4 regions of the Shewanella sp. SM87 genome follow, and region 1 is predicted to be linked to each of the others. Evidence: predicted binding sites of a transcription regulator. Region 1 holds the regulator's gene; each other region holds the start of a gene.

Region 1 (5,343 bases):
ATTTCTCAAACAACCAACACAAGGTGCCGGAGAAAATCCCGCCCACCGCTTCAACGCTATCACCGCTGTTACGCAGATCATTTAGCGCATGTTGGATGGGTAAACCTGCGCCACAGCTGGCGTTATAGCGCCAAAATAAGCGACGATTACCCAGTTGCTGCTTTAACTCTCGATAGAAAGGCAGTGGACCCGAGCCAGCGAGTTTATTCGCGCTCACCACATGGATACCACGCTCGAATAGCTCTGGATATTGCAGCGTCAAACTGGCGCTGGCACTGATATCTAAGGCCACCAGCTCATCGCAGTTAACTTGCTCTAATTGCTCGAATAAATGTTCATACTGCCAAGGCGTTGCTTCAGTATTAAACTCTGTTTGCCACGCGGCAAGATTAATGCCGGTGGATTTAATCAAGGCTTTACTCGAACTGACTAAACCGACTAACTCAACACTGGCTTCGAGTTCATGGTCCAGTGATGGTGAAACCGACTTAAACAGATCGATCCAAGCCTCACCGATATTACCCACACCGAGCAGCAAGACGCCAATGCGTTTACGCGGACCCGCGCAGCGGCGGTGCACCTTTTGGGTTAACAGATTCACCTGCGACTGGGGCACTAAAGTTACTAAACTTAAATCGCCACTAAACAAAGGTTTAGCATCGCGGCTCAGTAAACGCGCGAAGCTGCGGCGATAATGTTCGGCGTCGGCACTTACTAATGCGACTAAACCAAAATCTGTGTTGATCTGCTGATCGCTGATCCCTAATGCTTCGGCATCGAGTAATCTTTGAACTTGTTTTTGATTCTCAGCGGTATAGGCAAGTTCAACCCTTTGATGGGCAGAGGTCCAATGGGCCAATGGCGTTAAACCTGCGGCGATCAATAGATCTAATAAACGGGTTAACTCACCCGTGAGTTTAAAGCCGAACAGGACCACAGCATTGAGGTTAGTCACCACAGGTGCGCTCGCCGACGAACTGTGGGGCGCGATCAAGGTAAAGTCGGTGTGGGATGCATAACTTGAGCGTACCGCTAAACTCACTTCGGTATTAAACAAAGGCTGCAGAGTGCGCGAATGTAATACTGGCGAGCCTAAACGCGCTAGGCGATCGGCTTCGGCAAGTGACATGCTTTTCAGTAACTTGGCATCGTTGATTTTATTAGGATCGGCGTTGAACACCCCTTCCACATCGGTCCAAATAGTCACGCGCTCGATATCGGCGAGACTCGCAATCAGGCTGGCACTAAAATCTGAACCATTACGACCAAGTAATAAGGTATCGCCACGCTCGTTAGCGCAGATAAATCCTGTGATCACTAAGCGTTCATTGGGATGCGCAGCTAATAGGGCTTGTACTTTAGCGCGGGATTCCTGTACCCGAATTTGTGGCACAGCGGCTTCATCGGCCACTAAAATTGAACAGGCATCCACATGGCTTGCTGCCACGCCAGATTCGCGCAGCAGCGCCGCCATTAAACGTGCCGACCAACGTTCGCCAAAGCTCACCACATGGTTGATTTGGTATTCGTTGCGCTCATCTAAAGACAACAAGCTGATGAGTTGCGCTTTATCAGTGGCCAAACGCTCACGCAGATCTCGGGCTTGTTCATTCGACAACAACTGCTCAATCAACCCCTGTTGGTAACTGATCAGCACTTGTAATTCTTCTTGCCATAGCTGACCCGCATCACGCAGCGCTAATAATTTATACAGGAAATTCGTGCTTTTACCCGCCGCAGAGACCACCACGAGGTCATCACTATGACCGTGGGTTAACAGGATATGGGCGACTCGACGATAACAATCGGCATCCGCTAAACTGGAGCCACCAAATTTATGTAAGTGACAACGTGCCATCTATTATTCCTCTACTGACAAGCCGCAACGGCGGCTAATCCTGCTTGAATATCTGCAACTAAATCGGCGGCATCTTCAATACCCACCGATAGACGCAATAGGGTGTCCTTAATACCAGCCTCGAAGCGCGCCTGCGGCTCCATGGCTCTGTGGGTCATAGTGGCGGGCACTGCCACTAAACTTTCGACGCCACCTAAACTTTCCGCCACACTAAATAAGCTGAGTGCACCTAAAAAGGCCACCACTTCGGCCTCGCCGCCTTTGAGCTCAAAGCTCAGCATAGCGCCAAAGCCCTGTTGTTGCTTGGCCGCAATGGCGTGACCTGGGTGATCCGCAAGACCTGGATAATAGACTTTGCTCACCACAGGGCTTTGCGTTAATACCTCAATAATACGCTGGGCATTGGTTTGATGCTCGCGAATACGCACCGCTAAGGTACGTAGGCCGCGCAGGGTCAGATAACTGTCGAAGGCCGACCCCGTTAAGCCTAGAGTGTTCGACCACCAATGTAAGCTTTCGCCGATTTGCGCGTCTTTGGCGACCACAGCGCCGCCGACCACATCGCTATGACCATTGATATATTTAGTGGTGGAGTGGATAACGATATCCGCGCCTAACAATAGGGGTTGTTGCAATATTGGCGATAAAAAAGTGTTATCGACCACCACCAGCGCGCCGACACCATGGCTCGCCTTAGCAATGGCTTCGATATCCACCACACGCAATAACGGGTTCGATGGGGTTTCGAGCCACACCATCTTAGGATTCTGCGCAATGGCGCCGGCTAACGCTTGGCTGTCGGTTTGGTCGACCACAATGAGCTTAAACTGGCCTTTCTTCGCCAAGTTGGTAAATAAACGGTAGGAACCGCCGTAACAATCGTGGGGCACGACCAATAGGTCATCGGGGCCGAGCAAAGTAGTCACTAAGGTGATGGCCGCCATGCCAGTACATGTCACTATGCCAGTCGCCCCCTTTTCTAATTGCGCTAATGCTTCGCCTAAAATGCAGCGCGTTGGGTTGCCTGAACGACTGTAATCGAATTCGCGGGGATTTTTATGACCATCGAAGGCGTAATTAGTCGACAAATAAATCGGTGGCACAACTGCGCCATATTGAGTATCGCTTTCGATACCCTGACGCACTGCCAGTGTGGCTAATTGACGCTCTGCCATGGGGGGACTCCTAAATTCGGTAGACTGATAGAGATGTCTGGACGTCTAAATGTACCTAAGCCCAACGCCATCGTCAATAGGCGTGAAGACGTTTAGACGTCTGAACATAAAGAAATCTGTTTGCAATCACAAAGAAATAGTAGCAATAATTTGACTGTTCTTTGTAAGGGTTTAAAATCTGCCCCGAATTTAGCGTTATAACAGGTGAGTCAATGACTGAATGGAATGGGGAATACATCAGCCCCTATGCTGAACATGGCAAGAAGAATGAACAAGTAAAAAAAATTACTGTGTCTATTCCGCTCAAAGTGCTTAAGGTCCTCACGGACGAACGTACTCGTCGTCAGGTCAATAATTTGCGTCACGCCACCAACAGCGAGCTGTTGTGTGAGGCATTTTTGCACGCCTACACTGGCCAGCCATTGCCCAACGATGAAGATCTGTCAAAAGATAACCCAGACAGCATTCCCGCCGAAGCCAAGTTGTTGATGGATCAAATGGGAATCGAGTGGGAAGACATGGAATAGCGACTCGTCGCTTTCAAAGTCATATCACAGTGCTCATCAATAGGGATCGTTAACGATCCCTTTTTGTTTATACCCAAGCGACTTCAAACTTTAAATTTCACCATCTTGAGTTGGTTTGGGATATAGGAAATCCTATGTTTTCTATGATAGATCCACAGACACTCGCCTTAGCCTCGCTGGTCGTGTTTCTGGGCGCCTTAACCCAAAGTCTGATTGGGTTTGGGCTTGCGGTTGTCGCCAGTCCTTTGCTGTATATCGTCGATCCACAACTTGTACCTGCGCCTGTTATTGCTATGGGTTTCTCCATCGCCCTGCTGACCTTAGTGCGTGAACGCGGCCACTTAGAATTCAATGGCTTGCAATATGCGCTCCTAGGTCGCGTGCCCGGCGGTTTTATCGGCGCGAGTTTATTGCTGTTTGCGCCTCAACCCATACTCGGTTTATCCATCGCCGCCATTGTGACTGTCGCAGTGATCCTCAGCCTGTATAAATTCAGCCTGCCAGTGAATAAGAAAACCCTCTTCGGTGCGGGCGTGGTTTCAGGGATCTTCGGCAATATCGCCGCGATTGGTGGCCCGCCGATGGCGATTTTATTGGCAGGCAAAGATGCCTCGCAGTTTCGTGCTGCCCTGTCGGCCTTCTTCATTTTTAGCTCCATGATTGCATTGATCATTTTAGCGATCACTGGCTTATTAGAATTAAAACATCTGTGGCTGTCGTTGATGCTGCTCCCCTCAGTGATTTTAGGTTACTTAGTCGCAGGGCGATTAGTAGGCCGTGTCGATAAAGAGAAGACAAAGATGGCGACGTTAGTCCTGTGCAGTATCAGTGCCTTAGTGCTAACGGTGAAGTCGGTTATCGAGTTATTACCCCAATAAGCGTCCCGCTTGTACTGGCAAACCTTCTCAAGATTCAAACAATAAAAAAGCACTGACATTGCCAGTGCTTTTTCTTTATCTATCAATATGTAAAACCAGCTTACACTCAGCTTAAATAGCTTTGCCCTGCGTACACAATAAAGTGTCTTAAGGCGAGTACGCCCGTTAAGCTCGCACAAGCCACCATGATCATCGCGCCCTTAGTGTGGCGAGTCGCGGTGGGTAGCAGCATAAACAGCAATGGAATACCAAAGCCAATACCGACAACACCTATCCAGAACACGCTTGCCCATAGCCCAGAAGTTAACGATGCTAAGGCCGCTGCCGCCGCGCCACCCTTGAAGTACAAGGCGCAGAACAACATGAACAGGAACAGGATTTCAATCGCCATCACAGGCAATTCTAAACCGTGCATCTTCACTAAAGTTTTGTCGTGGCTGTCAGTCTTAAACATCAGCAACGCCAGTACCGCATTTGCCGCAGCGCCCGCCGATAGACCTGACACTAAAAACAGCGCAGGCAGCACCGCAGTGTTGAGCATAGGATAGGCATTCATCGCCGAAATTAAGAAGCCAGTGTAAGCCCCTACGCCAATGGCGAGGACAAACAACAATACTTCAATCAGCCTTCGAAATGGCATAAGTAACTTAGCGATAGGTGTTAGGAAACCCAAACCCCATTTTGGTAAGTCATCCCGCAGCACAATAATGGCGTACGCAAAAGCTAAGGGAGAATACGCCAGCAGCGCCAGCACCCCGATTGCCATCACAGACTGGAAGTTATAGTGAATTAAGATCAGCCAAAAGTGGAATGGTTTGGTTAAGTCAAACACTAAGCAAGCTAAACCTAAGCTAATTGCCACAGGCCCAATAATGGCTGCCGCCTTAAGAATGCTGCTTTCAGCT
Region 2 (5,343 bases), on a different contig from region 1:
GGCGTTGTAGTCGTCGTGGTTGGCTTCAAAACGTGCCACATGTTCGTCTATGCCGTGGCCTGTGGTCACCGCAAAGCCGCCCATGTAATCGGCGACGCCTGAGTCTTTTGGCGCAACAAAGTCGGATAGGCAGAAGTTGTCGTTGCCGACACGTTCAAGCTGCATCCGCAGGTGATGCGTGGTCATTTCGACTGTGGTGCGTGACTCATCTGTGTAGAGCTCAATGTCGTCGTAATTGACGGTATTGGCTGGGAATAAGCCGATAACCGCTTTCGCCGTGAGCCACTTTTCTTCGATGATTTGTTTGAGCATAGCCTGACCATCGGCGAACAGCTTTTGCGCCTCGACGCCGACCACTTTATCGGTGAGGATTTCAGGGTAATGGCCGTGCAGTTCCCACGAGCGGAAAAACGGTGTCCAGTCGATACGCTCGACTAAGTCTTCTAATGGATAATGATCAAACACTTGGCGACCGAGCACGTTTGGCGTGAACGGGGTGTAATTGGCCCAATCGTGTTGGCAGCGGTTTTCACGGGCCGCTTCGAGTGAGACTATCTCTTTGCGCTTGGCTTGGGATAGGCGCTTAGTGCGCATGTCGTCGTATTCGGCATAGGTTTCGTCTATGGTCGCTTGGCGAGTCTCGTTGTTGATGAGCTTACTCACCATAGGCACGGCGCGGGACGCATCGGCGATATAAATGGCGCCATGGGGATAATGGGGCGCAATTTTTACCGCTGTGTGGATTTTAGAGCAAGTGGCGCCGCCGATAATCGCCGGAATGGTTAAGCCTTCACGGTGGAAGGTTTTCACGTTATGCACCATCTCGTCCAGACTCGGAGTGATGAGGCCCGACATGCCGATGATATCGATATTGTGTTCTTTCACGGCGTCGAGAATTCTCTCCACCGACACCATCACGCCTAAATCGAATACCTCAAAACCGTTACAGGCGAGCACCACGCCGACGATATTTTTACCTATATCGTGCACGTCACCTTTTACCGTCACCATCAAGATCTTGCCGTTAGATTGGCCTTCGACCTTTTCCAGCTCGATATAGGGGTTTAAGTAGGCCACGGCTTTTTTCATTACCCGCGCCGATTTCACCACCTGCGGCAGGAACATCTTGCCCGAGCCGAATAAGTCGCCGACCACGTTCATGCCGTCCATCAAGGCGCCTTCAATCACATCCAGCGGACGTTTTGCTTCTTGGCGAGCGGCTTCGGTATCTTCATCGATAAATTCGGTAATGCCTTTCACTAGCGCATGGGATAAGCGTTGGCTCACTGGCCAGCTGCGCCATTCTAAATCTTCTTTCTTGCCCACCTGCGCGCCATCACCGCGGAATTTCTCTGCGATTTCAAGTAACTGCTCGGTATTACTTGAGCCTTCCACTGGGCAGGGCAAGTTAAGCACCACGTTTTCGACCCGCACTTTAAGCTCAGGATCGATATCGTCGTAAATGGCTAACTGGCCCGCGTTGACAATCCCCATGTCCATGCCGACTTTGATGGCGTGGTACAGGAATACGGCGTGAATCGCTTCGCGCACTGGGTTGTTACCGCGGAACGAGAACGACACGTTCGACACGCCGCCCGAAATCATCGCGTGGGGCAGGGTGGTTTTAATCGCTTTAATGGCATCAATAAAATCGACGGCATAGTTGTCGTGTTCATCGATACCTGTGGCGATGGCGAAAATATTCGGGTCGAAGATGATGTCTTCTGGCGGAAAGCCGACCTTGTCGACCAGCACCCGATAGGCGCGGGTACAGATTTCGATTTTACGCGCCTTAGTGTCGGCCTGACCTTGCTCGTCGAACGCCATGATAATGGCCGCCGCGCCGTAGCGTTTCACTAAGGTGGCTTGCTCGATAAACTTGGCTTCGCCTTCTTTGAGGGAAATAGAGTTAACTATGCCCTTGCCTTGAATACATTTGAGGCCAGCTTCGATCACTTCCCATTTGGATGAGTCGATCATAATAGGTACGCGGCTGATGTCGGGCTCAGAGGCTATCAAGTTTAAAAACTTGTGCATGATCTCGGCGCCATCTAGCATGCCTTCGTCCATGTTGATGTCGATGATCTGTGCGCCGCTTTCGACCTGCTCGCGAGCCACATCAAGCGCTTGCTCAAACTTGCCTTCTTTGATCAGCTTTAAAAACTTAGCCGAGCCTGTGACGTTGGTGCGCTCACCCACGTTAACGAACAGGGATTGGGCATCGATAGTCAGTGGTTCCAAACCGGCTAAGCGGCAAGCTACCGGAATGTCTGGCAAAATACGTGGATCGTGACGGCTCACCGCTTCGCGGATCACGCGGATATGTTCAGGCGTACTACCACAACAACCCCCGATAATATTAAGCATGCCTTCGCGCGCCCAATCTTCGATCACGTTCGCCATGTCCTCTGGGGTTTCATCGTAACCGCCAAACTCGTTCGGCAGGCCTGCATTCGGATGCGCCGACACATAACACTCACTGATGCGGGATAATTCTTCCACATAGGGGCGTAATTCTTTTGGCCCAAGTGCACAGTTAAGACCGATAGATAAGGGCTTGATATGGCGAAGGGAATTGTAAAAGGCTTCGGTCGTTTGGCCAGTCAGTGTGCGGCCAGAGGCATCGGTAATGGTGCCCGAAATCATGATCGGCAATCTGTCTTTAGAATGCTTACCGAATAAGTCATCGAATACGGATTCAATCGCAAACAGCGCGGCTTTGGCGTTTAAGGTATCGAATATGGTCTCGACCATAATGATATCCGCGCCGCCTTCAATCAGCGCCTTAGTGGATTCTTTGTAAGCAGTCACTAACTCATCGAAGCTGACGTTGCGATAGCCAGGGTCGTTCACATCAGGGCTAATCGAACACGTACGGTTAGTGGGGCCTAACACACCGGCGACGTAGCGTGGAATGCCTGTGGCAGCAAAGGCTTCATCACAGGCTTCACGGGCGAGGCGCGCGCCGACTAAGTTAATTTCGGCGGACAGCGACTGCATGTCGTAGTCTGCCATGGCGATGGTGGTGGCGTTAAAGGTGTTGGTTTCAATGATGTCGGCACCGGCGTTTAAGTAGTCGGTGTGAATTTGTTTGATGATGTGAGGCTGTGACAACACCAAGAGGTCGTTGTTACCTTTGACATCCGTATGCCAATCTTTAAAGCGTTCGCCGCGATAGTCCTCTTCTTCCAGCTTGTAGCCTTGGATCATAGTGCCCATGGCACCGTCTAAGATCAGAATGCGCTCTGCAAGCTGTTTGCGAATGTCTGCTAATATTTGGCTGGCTTTGGTAGAGGGTATCGTCATAAATAGTTACCTTAAATACAGCTAAGTTAAGTCCAAAAATCGGCCATTGTTATGCTAAGTGCATTTTATTGTCGTCAGCCGACATTTTTTGAATACTTGTTCTTAAAAATTTGTTTTGGACATTTAAACGTATAGACGTCCATAATACGCGACTTATGATTGTCAGGGCAAGATGAAAGTCAAAGGCATTAGGAGCGAGAATCGAGAATCAAGAATTTAGGCCCTCGGCTTGAGTTCCTAGCATCTAGTCCCTAACTAAAAAGGCATATATGAAACAAGTTCGATTGTTATTGTTGCGCCACGGTGAGTGTGAAGGCGGCGCGATCTTGCGGGGTCGTGTGGATGTGCCTTTGAGTAAAAAGGGTTGGCAACAAATGTCGGCAGCAGTTGAGTCACAGGCCAGCGTGTGTAGCGCGATTTATAGCTCGATTTCACGCCGCTGCGCCGATTTTGCCCACGCTTTTGCCGCCGAGTTGCATTCGACAGCGGCACTGATATCTGAGTCAAGGCCATTGCAGGCGCAGTGTTTGTCGGGTTTACAGGAAATTGATTTTGGTGATTGGGACGGTTGTCGGCTCGATGAACTGTATCAACAAAAGGGCGAACGCTTAGCTGCGTATTGGCAAAACCCTTGGCAAACTCCGCTGCCTAATGGTGAAACTATGGCAAGTTTTGAGTCGCGGGTGAATGGGACGATTGACCAGATACTCGCCGCCGAGTTTGAACGATTGACCCTTGACTCACATAAAATGGGTAATGAAAACAGTGCCGTTAATGAAACCGCTGACAATATGCCAGCCACTCAAGTGTGGGTCGTGACCCACGGCGGGGTGATCCGTCACTTAATGGCGCGTGCCTTAGGGGTTGAACGGGCGGTGGGGTTTTATAGTCAACTCGATTTACCCGTGGCGGCCGTGGTGAGCATTAATGTGCTGCAAGATGAACAGGGTGCCTGCTATTGGCGTTTAGATTGGCCGAGTGGGCGCAGGTGTTGAGGCCTTATTTCACGACCTAGGCGATATGGTGTAGGCGTGATTGTTTGGCGAGAATAAGCTGACATGAAAATATTCTGATTTAAACAGCATTGCCTAATGGGATAGATGTAGGATAATGCTTTTCCCTGACGTTTGAACGAGATAGCGTATTACATGCGCAATGAGTGATAACGTCGCAGAAATAGGTGTTGGGAATAGACTCTCTTTGTTCGAATCGCTCCGTTGTTTTTATTCACAGTGGCGTTGTTAACAAAGAGCATATCAACCCAAACATAATAGGGAATCGGGGAGCTGCTCGTCAGTCAGCCCGAACTGTGCCCGCAACTGTGAGTAGTTTAAAGAAGCACCTAGATTCTAGATTCTAGATTCTAGAGCCTAGCTCCTTCTTTTCTACAAGTCAGGAGACCTGCCTATTTCTGTTATCGCTGCGTGCAGCCTTAGTTCTCGAGCGGGTGACTCGAGGGAGCAGATGACAATGTGCACAACCTTTTTTTATACAGGTTTGGACTCGATAGGAGCGCCGCTTAGGTGAAACTTTCCGCAATCCAAACTAACAGCCCCGTGAATGACAGTGACACTAACCCATCATCGAGCCCGTCAGTCGCGCTCAATGTGAGCCAGTTGAGCTGGTGTATCGATGGCAAAACCATACTTTCCGATATTAACTTTACGCTGCCAACGGGGCAGATGCTGGGGCTGATTGGGCCTAACGGTGCGGGCAAGTCTAGCTTGCTGCGCTGTTTGTATCGGTTTGTTCGCCCGACTCAGGGCAAAATTACCCTTTTTGATCAAGATATTGAGCGCTTGTCGCCCAAGGCGTTTGCCTGTCGCGTCGCCGTAGTGCAGCAGGATACACCGCACTATTTTGACCTCACCACAGAGCAATTGGTCAGCATGGGCTTAACGCCCCACAAGGGCATGTTCGATACCAATTCGAGCTGTGATATTGAACGTATTGCTAAGGCTTTAGAGAAAGTCGGCTTGAGCCATAAGATGCACCAACAATATGAACACTTATCTGGCGGTGAAAAGCAACGCGCCT
Region 3 (5,343 bases), on a different contig from region 1:
AGTTGGCAAGCATAAGTGGAGGCAAGGTAGCGTCCAGATCCCAATGGGGCGTAGAAACTGAAATAGTCATAGCGAGATCCTGAAAATGAAGACGATGTGAGAGGCTAGATTGTAACGGAATTCCAGTTGGCTCAAAAGCATAAGGCGCACATATCTGAGAATGATCTGTGCGCCTTATTATGTGTGCTTTAGTCGATAGGCTTAAAGCGAGTGGAGTTTAAAGTTTAAAACAGCACGCGGGTACGTAATGTACCTTCAATGGCTTTGAGTTCAACTAAGGCTTCTTCCGCTTGAGTTGTGTCGACTTCCATCACGACATAACCAATTTCTGCAGTGGTCTGCAAATATTGGGCGGCGATGTTGATGCCTTTTTCCGAGAAGGCTTGGTTGATCTTGATCAACACGCCCGGACGGTTTTGGTGAATATGCAGCAAGCGTGAGGTGCCTTTATGCGTTGGTAACGACACTTCAGGGAAGTTAACCGCAGAAACGGTTGAGCCGTTGTCTGAGTATTTAGCGAGCTTACCCGCGACTTCAATACCAATGTTTTCTTGGGCTTCGGCCGTGCTACCGCCGACGTGCGGCGTGAGTAGAACATTGTCTAAACCGCGTAGAGGACTGATAAATTCATCGTCATTCGATTGTGGTTCAACGGGGAACACATCGATTGCGGCACCTGCGAGGTGACGTTCTTTTAACGCAACGGTTAAAGCTTCAATATCGACTACAGTACCGCGTGATGCGTTGATAAAGATGCTGCCCTTTTTCATCGCCGCAAACTCGGCAGCGCCTATCATGTCTTTTGTTTGTGGAGTTTCAGGGACATGTAAGCTTACTACATCAGCTTGTGCTAATAGGAGTTCCAACGAATGGACTTGTTGTGCGTTACCTAGTGGCAGTTTGTCTTCGATATCGAAGAACACGACGCGCATACCTAAGGTTTCCGCCAGAATGCCAAGTTGAGTACCAATATGGCCGTAACCAATTACACCTAAGGTTTTACCACGCACTTCATAGCTGCCCGCTGCGGTTTTCATCCAGCCGCCACGGTGAGCGATAGCGTTGCGTTCAGGGATACCCCGCATCAACATAATGATTTCGCCAATCACGAGTTCTGCAACACTGCGAGTGTTTGAGAAGGGAGCGTTAAATACTGGGATACCAAGGGATTCGGCGGTGGCAAGGTCAACTTGGTTGGTTCCAATACAGAAACATCCTATCGCGATTAACTTCTCGGCACGTTTCAGCACCTCTGCAGTTAATTGGGTACGCGAACGAAGTCCCACAAAATGCGCATCTTTAATGGACTCAAGTAAGGCTTCATCGCTTAAGGAAGCTTTGTGGTATTCGATATTGGTGTATCCCGCACGTTCAAATACATCGACCGCAGATTGGTGGACGCCTTCCAACAGCAGGATCTTGATCTTATCCTTGTCCAGCGAATGTTTCGCCATGATATGGGTACCCTCTAATTAATAGAAATGTTTCTTATGATATGCTCACAACCTTCACCCACCAAAATAGCACTTTTTTTGCTCAGTGTGGAGGGCTAGATGGCTAAAGTTAATATTCTAAATTTAGAACAATATCGCATAAGAGGAAGAAACATTGAATAACAAAATCGCATGGTGCGGTATTTACCTCTCAGTTTTGGTGTGGTCGGCGATAAAACCCGCAGATCCTTTCACATGGTGGCTCGAAGCCTTACCTGCATTGATTGCTGTACCGATTTTATTCTTTACTCGCAAACGTTTTCCACTAACACCTCTAGTGTATTTTCTCGTCTTAATACACTGCTGTGTGTTGTTTGTAGGTGCTCATTATACTTACGCTGAAGTGCCGTTATTCGACACGATTGCGGATTGGATGGGTTCAGAACGTAATAATTACGATAAAGTGGGTCATTTTGCGCAAGGTTTTATCCCAGCCATGCTCGCCCGTGAAATTATGTTGCGTAATCAAGCTGTCAAACCTGGGGCTTGGTGCGCGTTTCTTGCTACTTGTTTTGTGCTCGCATTTTCGGCGTTTTATGAACTGATCGAATGGTGGGTTGCCGTGGCAACCGGCGAAGGGGCTGAAGCCTTTTTAGGGACTCAAGGCTATGTATGGGATACCCAATCCGACATGTTTCTTGCCCTCATTGGCGCAATTGTCGCGTTAGCTTTACTGTCTCGTTTTCAAGATAAACAAATCGCGAGACTCAAGCAGAGGATTTAGCGGCTAAAAGTGGGTGATGCTCTCTGTTTGAGTTGTAAGACTTTCTTCCCTGAAATATATGGTGTGAGTGTGATGACATTGAGTTGTCATACTTTAGTGTTGTTATTGTGTTTTCTTTGTGTTGCAACTTTGGATTGATAACGTCATAGTTGGAAAGTATTAGGTGCTGGGCGTTGGCCAAGTAAAACGGTATTTTTGACTGTTATTCCATTTTATTGTGGTGAGTTAGTCGAACCTACTAGCATTAAACAGGGAATAGTACATTTGGGTGATGTTTTTCAATCGTTAACTAGTCAGAATTAACTAGGTTAATGGAATGTTGAAAAATCTAACTAAAAAGACGAGTCAAACATACCATTTTGCAATAGAGAATACTTTTCAGGGAGGAGAGTCATTGAGCACAATTAATGAATTGGTTTTTTTACACCAAATGGCCGCGCCATGTCATTTAGCGTTACTCGCTGAATCCATAGGTTTGAAAACGCGAATAGTAAAGCATGCGGCTGAACTGGATTTAGACAAGAGTCGCCGTAGTTTTTATCTGATCACCCAAAAAGGTTCAGCATTAGATAACAAAGGGATACCTCTGTTAGCTTCGCGATTAGTGTCACATTTTCCTGTGGCGCTGTATCAAGTTGAGCGAGACTCCTTAGACCAAGAATCTGCAATGTTACTCGGCATTCGAGGTATTTTATTTGCCGATCAACGTATGGATCTGATGTTAACGGGTTTACGTAAAATGGTGGCAGAGGAACTTTGGTACGATAGAACTTTGCTAAGCAAAATGTTCCGCCGTGTCGTACAAAAGTTAGAAGGTAATAATGAAATGCCCTCTGATACTGTGGCTATGCTGCAGATGCTGACATCCCGTGAACGCACTATCATTCAATTCGTATCGAGTGGTGCGAGGAATAAAGAAATCGCTCATAGGTTATGTATCAGCGAACATACAGTGAAGGCGCATATTTCTTCTATTTTCCGCAAGACCCAGTCTCGTAATCGGGTTGAGCTTTTACGTTGGGCGCAAACCTATCAAACTCACTTTGAGCTGTGCAGTTAGTCAGTTAAAGATATTGGTCGTTAGCTTTTCGCTGTGAGTGGTTAATGATTGCTGGCATATCAACATAGAAAAGCGGGAATGTTTATTTAAACATTCCCGCTTTTTGTTTAACACCCATTTTATAAACCACCAAAGAGTTTAGCTGTGGTGGTTTAACAGTATTGATTAGTATTGCACTACAGTGGCAACGTTCATATTGCCTGATTGGTTCACGTTGATGCTGTTGTTAGTGCCTGCTTGAGAACCTAACACTAAGTTGTCATTACCCGTTTGAGTGATTGACAGGCTGTTATTGTCACCGCTAACGCCAAATGAATTTGAAGCAAATGAAGTGTCGCTATCGCCGCCTACCCAGTTACCTTTACCTGATTGAGTAATTTGCGCGGTGTTTTCATCACCTTCAATAATCAGGTCAATAACGTTAAGATCGCCACTTTGAAGTGCGCTGACATCGGCATTGTTGTTGCCAGTAACAGAAATCAATGTTTCGTTCTCAGCGCCATCTTGCTCAACATCAACTTCGTTATCGCTACCCACGGCATCTACATAAGCAAAGTTCTCATCGCCTTCTTGGCTGACTTCAATGCTGTTATCTTCACCATCAGCGAAGGCAATGATTTCGTTGTTATCGCCTTTAGAAGATAAATCGAAGTCATTATCTGCACCGTATGCACCAAAGGTCGCGAAGTTCGCATCGCCTTTTTGTTTCAAGTCAACGTCGTTGCTATCGCCCCATACTTGGAACTCCGCACCGTTGACATCGCCTTTTTGAGTGATAGTAATATCGTTATCATCACCTTGGATATCGGCCACTAAAGTATCACCGATAGTGTTGCCGCTGCCATTTTGAGTAATATCGACACTGTTGTCATCACCCGTAGTCATCGCAAGATAAGCCGTGTTGCCGTTACCTTTTTGATCCATTGAAATATCGTTATCGCTGCCGGCCAGTGCGTAAACGAAGCCAACATGGTTATCACCTTTTTGGACCATGTCTACTGTGTTGTCATTACCTGCAATACCTTTCGCTGCGCCAAAGTTATTGTTACCCGCTTGATTAACAGAAACGTCGTTGTTGTTACCCACGTTAGCGGTTAAGTCGAGAGCGATTAAACCTGCTTGGTTGTTGTCACCGATTTGTGTGATTTTACCGTCGTTGTTGCTGCCTTCAACGCGAAAAACTGCAAAGTTTGCGTCGCCTTCTTGCTCAACAAACACGCTGTTTTCAGCGCCAGTGATTTCAACTTGGCTTTCGTTGACTTCGCCTAATTGGTTAACGAATACCGTGTTATCGTTGCCAGTAACATCGCTACTGCTTTGGTTAAAGAAACCATTTTGCGACACATTTACATTGTTGTTGTCACCTACAACATTTGCACTTGCCACATGCCAGTCAACTTGTTGCGTTATTTGGACCTTGTTATCATCACCCGTTGAATTAATAGCCGCTTCATGCCACACACCGTCTTGGATGACAGTTGCGGTTTGAGCTGTACCTGTTTGCACAACCGCAGCAGCGTTAAGGCCACCCGTTTGTGAGACTAAAGTGTCTTGGGCTTGGCCTGACTGTACTACGCTAATTTCGCTCACTGTACTGGCAGCAAAAGCTTGACCGCTTAAACCTGTTGCAATGGCCAAAGCAATAAGTGATTTTTTAGCTTGTGATTTCATGTGACGCTCCCTGTTTAATATTGAGTTATTGAGATTGCAGCACCGTCCGCAATCTGTTGAATCGAAAAGTTGCCGCTTCCTAGTTGGTTCAGTTGCACGAGATTGTCATTGCCAATTTGTGTCACTGAAGCCGTATTTTGACTGCCGACTTGCAGTAGTTGGACTTCATTGTTTGAACCAATCTGTGTGATTAGCGCATCGTTATCATTGCCCACTTGTGTTACATCGGCCTTGTTATCGCTGCCTGACTGGAACAGTAATCCTTGGTTGGCAGTGCCTTGTTGAACCAGCTCGATAAGGTTATCGCGACCGGAACGTTCCAGTAATGCCTGAAGGGTTACGGGTAACTCGTTGACATTCAGCTCTTGTGCTGAAGTCATACAACTACAGAGCAA
Region 4 (5,343 bases), on a different contig from region 1:
CGGCGCTCGACATCCCGTCGAATTGGCATAAATTCAGTGACCCACAAGTGAATAATCTACTTTTATCAGCCTCGCTTGGCCGCGATCATCGCCAAACTCGTATCTAACATACGATTGGCAAAACCCCACTCGTTATCGCACCACAGGAGTAACTTCACCAACTGACCGGCGCTCACGCGGGTCTGGGTACCATCGACAATACTGGAGCGCGGATCATGGTTGAAATCACATGAGACTAAGGGCTCATCAGTATAGCCTAAGATGCCGTTAAATCGCCCATTGGCGGCTGATTCAAGCACCTGATTGACTGTGGCAATATCGACGGTTTTTTCTAAGGTCACGGACAAATCGATGGCGGTCACGTTGATGGTGGGCACGCGCACCGAAATCGCTTCAAACTTATTTTTCATGTGCGGCAAGATCCGCTCAATACCGCGGGCAAGCTTAGTGTCGACAGGGATAATCGATTGACCAGCGGCGCGGGTACGACGCAAATCATCATGGTAAGCATCAATCACTTGCTGATCATTCATCGCCGAATGGATAGTGGTAATCGCACCGCTTTTAACGCCGAAGTGGCGGTCGAGCACATCGATCACAGGCACGATACAGTTAGTGGTGCAAGAAGCGTTGGAAACGACTGTGTGTTCGGCGCGGAGTAAATCGTGGTTCACCCCATAGACAATCGTGCCATCGACATCAGCTGAGGATGGATGACTTATCAGCACTTGTTTAGCGCCGGCGTGAATATGGGCTTCGCAGCTTTGACGATCGACTAATACGCCTGTGGCTTCATAGACAATATCTATGTCCATCTCGTGCCAAGGGAGTTTTGCCGGATCGGGCTCGTGGAGAATTTTTATCGCATCGTCGCCAATCAGCATATGATCATCAACAAGCTTCACTTTGTGCGCAAACCGACCGTGGGTGGTGTCGTACTGGGTCAGATGAATAATGGCTTCAGGTTTAGCTAATTCATTAATCGCGACAATCTGCATTTGCTGCCGTTTTCCAGACTCATATAAAGCTCGGAGAATAGAGCGGCCGATACGGCCATAACCATTGATAGCGACTCGGATCATTGAGGTCTCAATTTCCTCTTAATACAAAAACGGCCTGCAAACGATTGCAGGCCGCATTATACAGATTAACACTTAAAAAGTTTAACCTTTTGTATTGAATCTAATCCCTTGAGCGATTAGCCCAATGATTTTGCAGCATTCAGCACATTTTCAACGGTGAAACCGAAGTGATTCAATAGCACGTTACCCGGCGCAGACTCACCAAATGTGGTCATGCCCACAACTGTGCCTTCAAACCCGACGTACTTGTACCAGAAATCGGTATGCGCCGCTTCAATAGCCACACGTTTAGTCACTGCACGTGGTAATACAGATTCTTTATACGCGGCATCTTGCTTATCGAACTCAGTTGTCGATGGCATAGAAACTACGCGAACGTGTTTACCTTGCTCAGTTAGTGCAGCGGCTGCATCCATTGCCAATTGTACTTCGCTACCAGTTGCGATCAGGATCAGCTCTGGTGTACCCGCACAGTCTTGCAGTACATAAGCACCTTTAGCCACATTAGCTAATTGCTCAGCGGTACGCGCTTGCGCTTTCAGGTTTTGACGGCTGAAGATCAGTGACGTAGGTGCATTACGGCGCTCAATCGCAGCTTTCCAAGAAACTGCCGTTTCTGCCGCATCACATGGACGCCATACGGCCATATTTGGCGTCATACGCAGGTTAGCTAATTGCTCAACTGGCTGATGCGTTGGGCCATCTTCACCTTGACCGATAGAGTCATGGGTATAAACGAAGATGTTTTGAATGCCCATCAGCGCCGACATACGAACTGCGTTACGAGCATATTCCATGAACATCATGAAAGTTGCGCCGTAATTGATGAAACCACCATGCAGCGAAGCACCGTTCATAATGCCGCTCATGCCGAATTCACGCACGCCGTAGTAAATGTAGTTACCAGCTGGATCGTCTTGAATACCTTTAGAACCTGACCACAGTGTCAAGTTAGAACCCGCTAAGTCAGCAGAGCCGCCTAACAGTTCAGGCAACATAGCGCCAAATGCACCGATAGCATTTTGTGAGGCTTTACGGCTCGCAATGCCTTCGGCTTTGTCCTGTGATGCTTGTACGAATGCCTGCGCTTTTTCTTCGAAATCAGCCGGTAATTCACCTTTCAGAACGCGACGCTCATATTCAGCAGCCAGTTCTGGGTGAGCAGCGCGATATGCTGCAAACTTCTCGTTCCACGCTGCTTCACGGGCCGCACCGGCTTCTTTGGCATCCCAACCGGCATAAACGTCAGCAGGGATTTCAAATGGTGCATGTGGCCAGCCAAGGAATTCACGGGCGGCTGCGATTTCTGCATCGCCTAGTGGCGCGCCGTGACAATCGTGGCTGCCAGATTTGTTGGGTGAACCAAAACCGATAATGGTTTTGCAGCAAATCATGGTTGGTTTATCGGTAACGGCTTTAGCCGCTTCGATAGCAGCACGGATTGCCGCGCTATCGTGACCGTCAACACCGGCAATCACATGCCAGCCGTAAGCTTCAAAACGTTTTGGCGTATCATCGGTGAACCAGCCTTCAACATGGCCATCGATAGAAATACCGTTGTCATCCCAAAATGCGACCAGTTTACCTAAACCTAAAGTACCGGCTAATGAACAGGCTTCGTGGGAAATGCCTTCCATCAAACAGCCATCGCCGAGGAAGCAGTAAGTGTAGTGATCAACGATATCGTGACCATCACGGTTAAACTGTGCCGCTAAGGTTTTCTCAGCAATCGCCATACCGACAGCGTTGCTGATGCCCGCACCGAGTGGACCCGTTGTGGTTTCAACACCTGGGGTGTAACCGTATTCTGGGTGACCCGGGGTTTTAGAATGCAATTGACGGAACTGTTTTAGCTCTTCAATTGGTAATTCATAACCAGTCAGGTGAAGTAAAGAGTAAATCAGCATTGAACCGTGACCGTTAGAGAGGATAAAACGATCTCTATCTACCCATTTCGGATTGTTCGGGTTGTGCTTAAGGAAATCATTCCACAGCACTTCAGCAATATCTGCCATACCCATTGGGGCGCCGGGATGGCCTGAATTTGCTTTTTGAACTGCATCCATACTTAACGCACGGATTGCGTTTGCGAGTACTTTACGGGAAGACATGCTCTCTCCTGCTTGTTTGTGGGGTCTAGCGGGCAATTTGGATGCATATTTTCCCCTACATGCCAGTGTGACGCAAACTAAAATTACCATTCACTCAGCAAAAGATGGGCGAATATGTACCCAAACAACCTGAAGATGCAGGATTCAGGTCGCTTGGGTATACAAGTCGCAGAAACAAGCCAGTCACTTTGCTGGCGTTTACTTGAGAGGGCATAGCAAGGATCACTTGTAATGGAGAAATAAATTTCTCAAAAACATAGTAAACTTAATGCTATGAAATATAAGTAAAATAACCTATTTATGACAGAGCGTAGTCGTTTTCAGGTCACAATCTGAGAGGATTTTTTATTATCGGGGGTGATCGGCAATCGGATTTAAACTAAAATAGCCGTCTAGATGTAGATGCTTCTACACGTTTGAATGCTAACGACGAGATTTTCCTACTATGGCAAAGCACTTGTTTACTTCTGAGTCGGTATCAGAAGGTCATCCCGATAAGATTGCAGATCAGATTTCTGATGCTGTGCTAGATGCAATTCTGGCTCAAGATCCAAAAGCACGCGTAGCGTGTGAAACTTATGTCAAAACCGGCATGGTATTAGTGGGTGGTGAAGTCACTACCTCTGCCTGGGTTGATATTGAAGAAATCACCCGTAAAACGGTGCGTGAAATTGGTTATACCCATTCAGATATGGGGTTTGATGCAGACTCGTGCGCAGTATTAAACGCCATTGGTAAGCAATCACCCGACATCAATCAAGGTGTAGACCGCGCAGACCCTGCAGAGCAAGGTGCTGGCGATCAAGGGTTAATGTTTGGCTATGCCAACAACGAAACCGACATTCTGATGCCTGCACCTATCACCTATGCCCACGCATTAGTGAAACGTCAGTCTGAAGTGCGTAAAAATGGCACGCTACCTTGGTTACGCCCAGATGCGAAAAGCCAAGTCACTTTTGCCTATGATGATGGCAAAATTATCGGTATCGATGCAGTTGTGTTATCGACTCAGCACAGAGATGACGTTTCACAAGCCGACTTAATTGAAGGCGTGATGGAAACCATTATCAAGCCAGTATTACCGGCTCAATGGTTAAACAAAGATACTAAGTTCTTTATCAACCCAACTGGCCGTTTTGTTATCGGTGGTCCAGTAGGCGATTGCGGCTTAACGGGTCGTAAGATCATCGTTGACACCTACGGCGGCATGGCCCGTCATGGTGGTGGCGCATTCTCTGGTAAAGATCCATCAAAAGTGGATCGTAGCGCGGCATATGCTGCCCGTTATGTAGCAAAAAACATCGTTGCAGCAGGTCTTGCTGATCGCTGTGAAATCCAAGTGTCTTACGCTATTGGTGTGGCAGAGCCTACCTCTATCAGCATCGAGACCTTCGGTACCGGTAAGGTGTCTGAAGAAGTGCTGATCAAGTTAGTACGTCAACACTTTGAACTGCGCCCATACGGTTTAACGGCCATGCTAGATTTAGCACGTCCAATTTATCAAGCGACCGCCGCTTATGGCCACTTTGGTCGCAGCGAATTCCCATGGGAAGCAACTGATAAAGCCGAAATATTGCGCGCTGACGCGGGTCTATAGTCTTAATTCATTTCAATTTTTACACTTAAGACCCATGAAAAACCGCTACCCAGCGGTTTTTTTATGTCTGACATTTAGTTAGATTACAAATATGGCAAAATAAAAGCAGCATATACACAGACCATTAGAGTGCACAGACCCCATGACCGATAACGCCATCTTATTACAGCAACTTCAATCTTGTGCATGGGCAGCCAACGTAGGTCTGCCAGAGGAAACTGCAAAGACATACGGTACATTAGAGGAGATCGCCGCTTTTCTTGAATCCGATCCTGAAGCCTTTTTTGAAACACCTTACGAAATCCACTATGAAAGCCTGTGTGTAACAGACCATGACTTGGCAAATTCGTTAAAAACAAAGGCAGTAGTAAATGATGTGCATGCTTGGATTTCTGACAGCGAAGTCGATGAAATTTCTAAGTCAGCTTACCTCTCCACTTGGAAAATTATTCCCGTTGCAGAAATATGCGCGCTGACATCCGATGACGCTAATACGCTCGCAACACTGCTCCTAGCTGACGTTAAACTTTCAGCCTTTACGAGTGAACGCCTA

What was found. The regulator MetJ, encoded in region 1, represses methionine synthesis genes. The targets are predictions, from matches to a motif close to TAGACGTCTAGACGTCTA.
Region 2: the regulator MetJ is predicted to act here: its motif matches at 3,431-3,448, upstream of metH (methionine synthase).
Region 3: the regulator MetJ is predicted to act here: its motif matches at 1,543-1,560, upstream of serA (phosphoglycerate dehydrogenase).
Region 4: the regulator MetJ is predicted to act here: its motif matches at 3,579-3,596, upstream of metK (methionine adenosyltransferase).

The regions. Positions count from the first base shown of each region.
Region 1 covers NZ_JAKKSC010000047.1:9,324-14,666, forward strand. Annotated here, with positions in the region: gene L5M11_RS22200 (bifunctional aspartate kinase/homoserine dehydrogenase II) at 1-1,858, opposite strand, end outside; gene metB (cystathionine gamma-synthase) at 1,870-3,033, opposite strand; gene metJ (met regulon transcriptional regulator MetJ) at 3,246-3,560, shown strand; gene L5M11_RS22215 (sulfite exporter TauE/SafE family protein) at 3,695-4,438, shown strand; gene nrfD (NrfD/PsrC family molybdoenzyme membrane anchor subunit) at 4,545-5,343, opposite strand, start outside.
Region 2 covers NZ_JAKKSC010000014.1:113,825-119,167, forward strand. Annotated here, with positions in the region: gene metH (methionine synthase) at 1-3,306, opposite strand, end outside; gene L5M11_RS12925 (histidine phosphatase family protein) at 3,576-4,301, shown strand; cobalamin riboswitch at 4,523-4,730, shown strand; gene L5M11_RS12930 (ABC transporter ATP-binding protein) at 4,830-5,343, shown strand, end outside.
Region 3 covers NZ_JAKKSC010000043.1:5,091-10,433, forward strand. Annotated here, with positions in the region: gene ygfZ (tRNA-modifying protein YgfZ) at 1-70, opposite strand, end outside; gene serA (phosphoglycerate dehydrogenase) at 225-1,454, opposite strand; gene L5M11_RS21600 (DUF2238 domain-containing protein) at 1,609-2,217, shown strand; gene L5M11_RS21605 (helix-turn-helix transcriptional regulator) at 2,612-3,277, shown strand; gene L5M11_RS21610 (curlin) at 3,443-4,948, opposite strand; gene L5M11_RS21615 (curlin) at 4,963-5,343, opposite strand, start outside.
Region 4 covers NZ_JAKKSC010000030.1:6,872-12,214, reverse strand. Annotated here, with positions in the region: gene epd (erythrose-4-phosphate dehydrogenase) at 66-1,082, opposite strand; gene tkt (transketolase) at 1,199-3,193, opposite strand; gene metK (methionine adenosyltransferase) at 3,639-4,790, shown strand; gene L5M11_RS19110 (hypothetical protein) at 4,933-5,343, shown strand, end outside.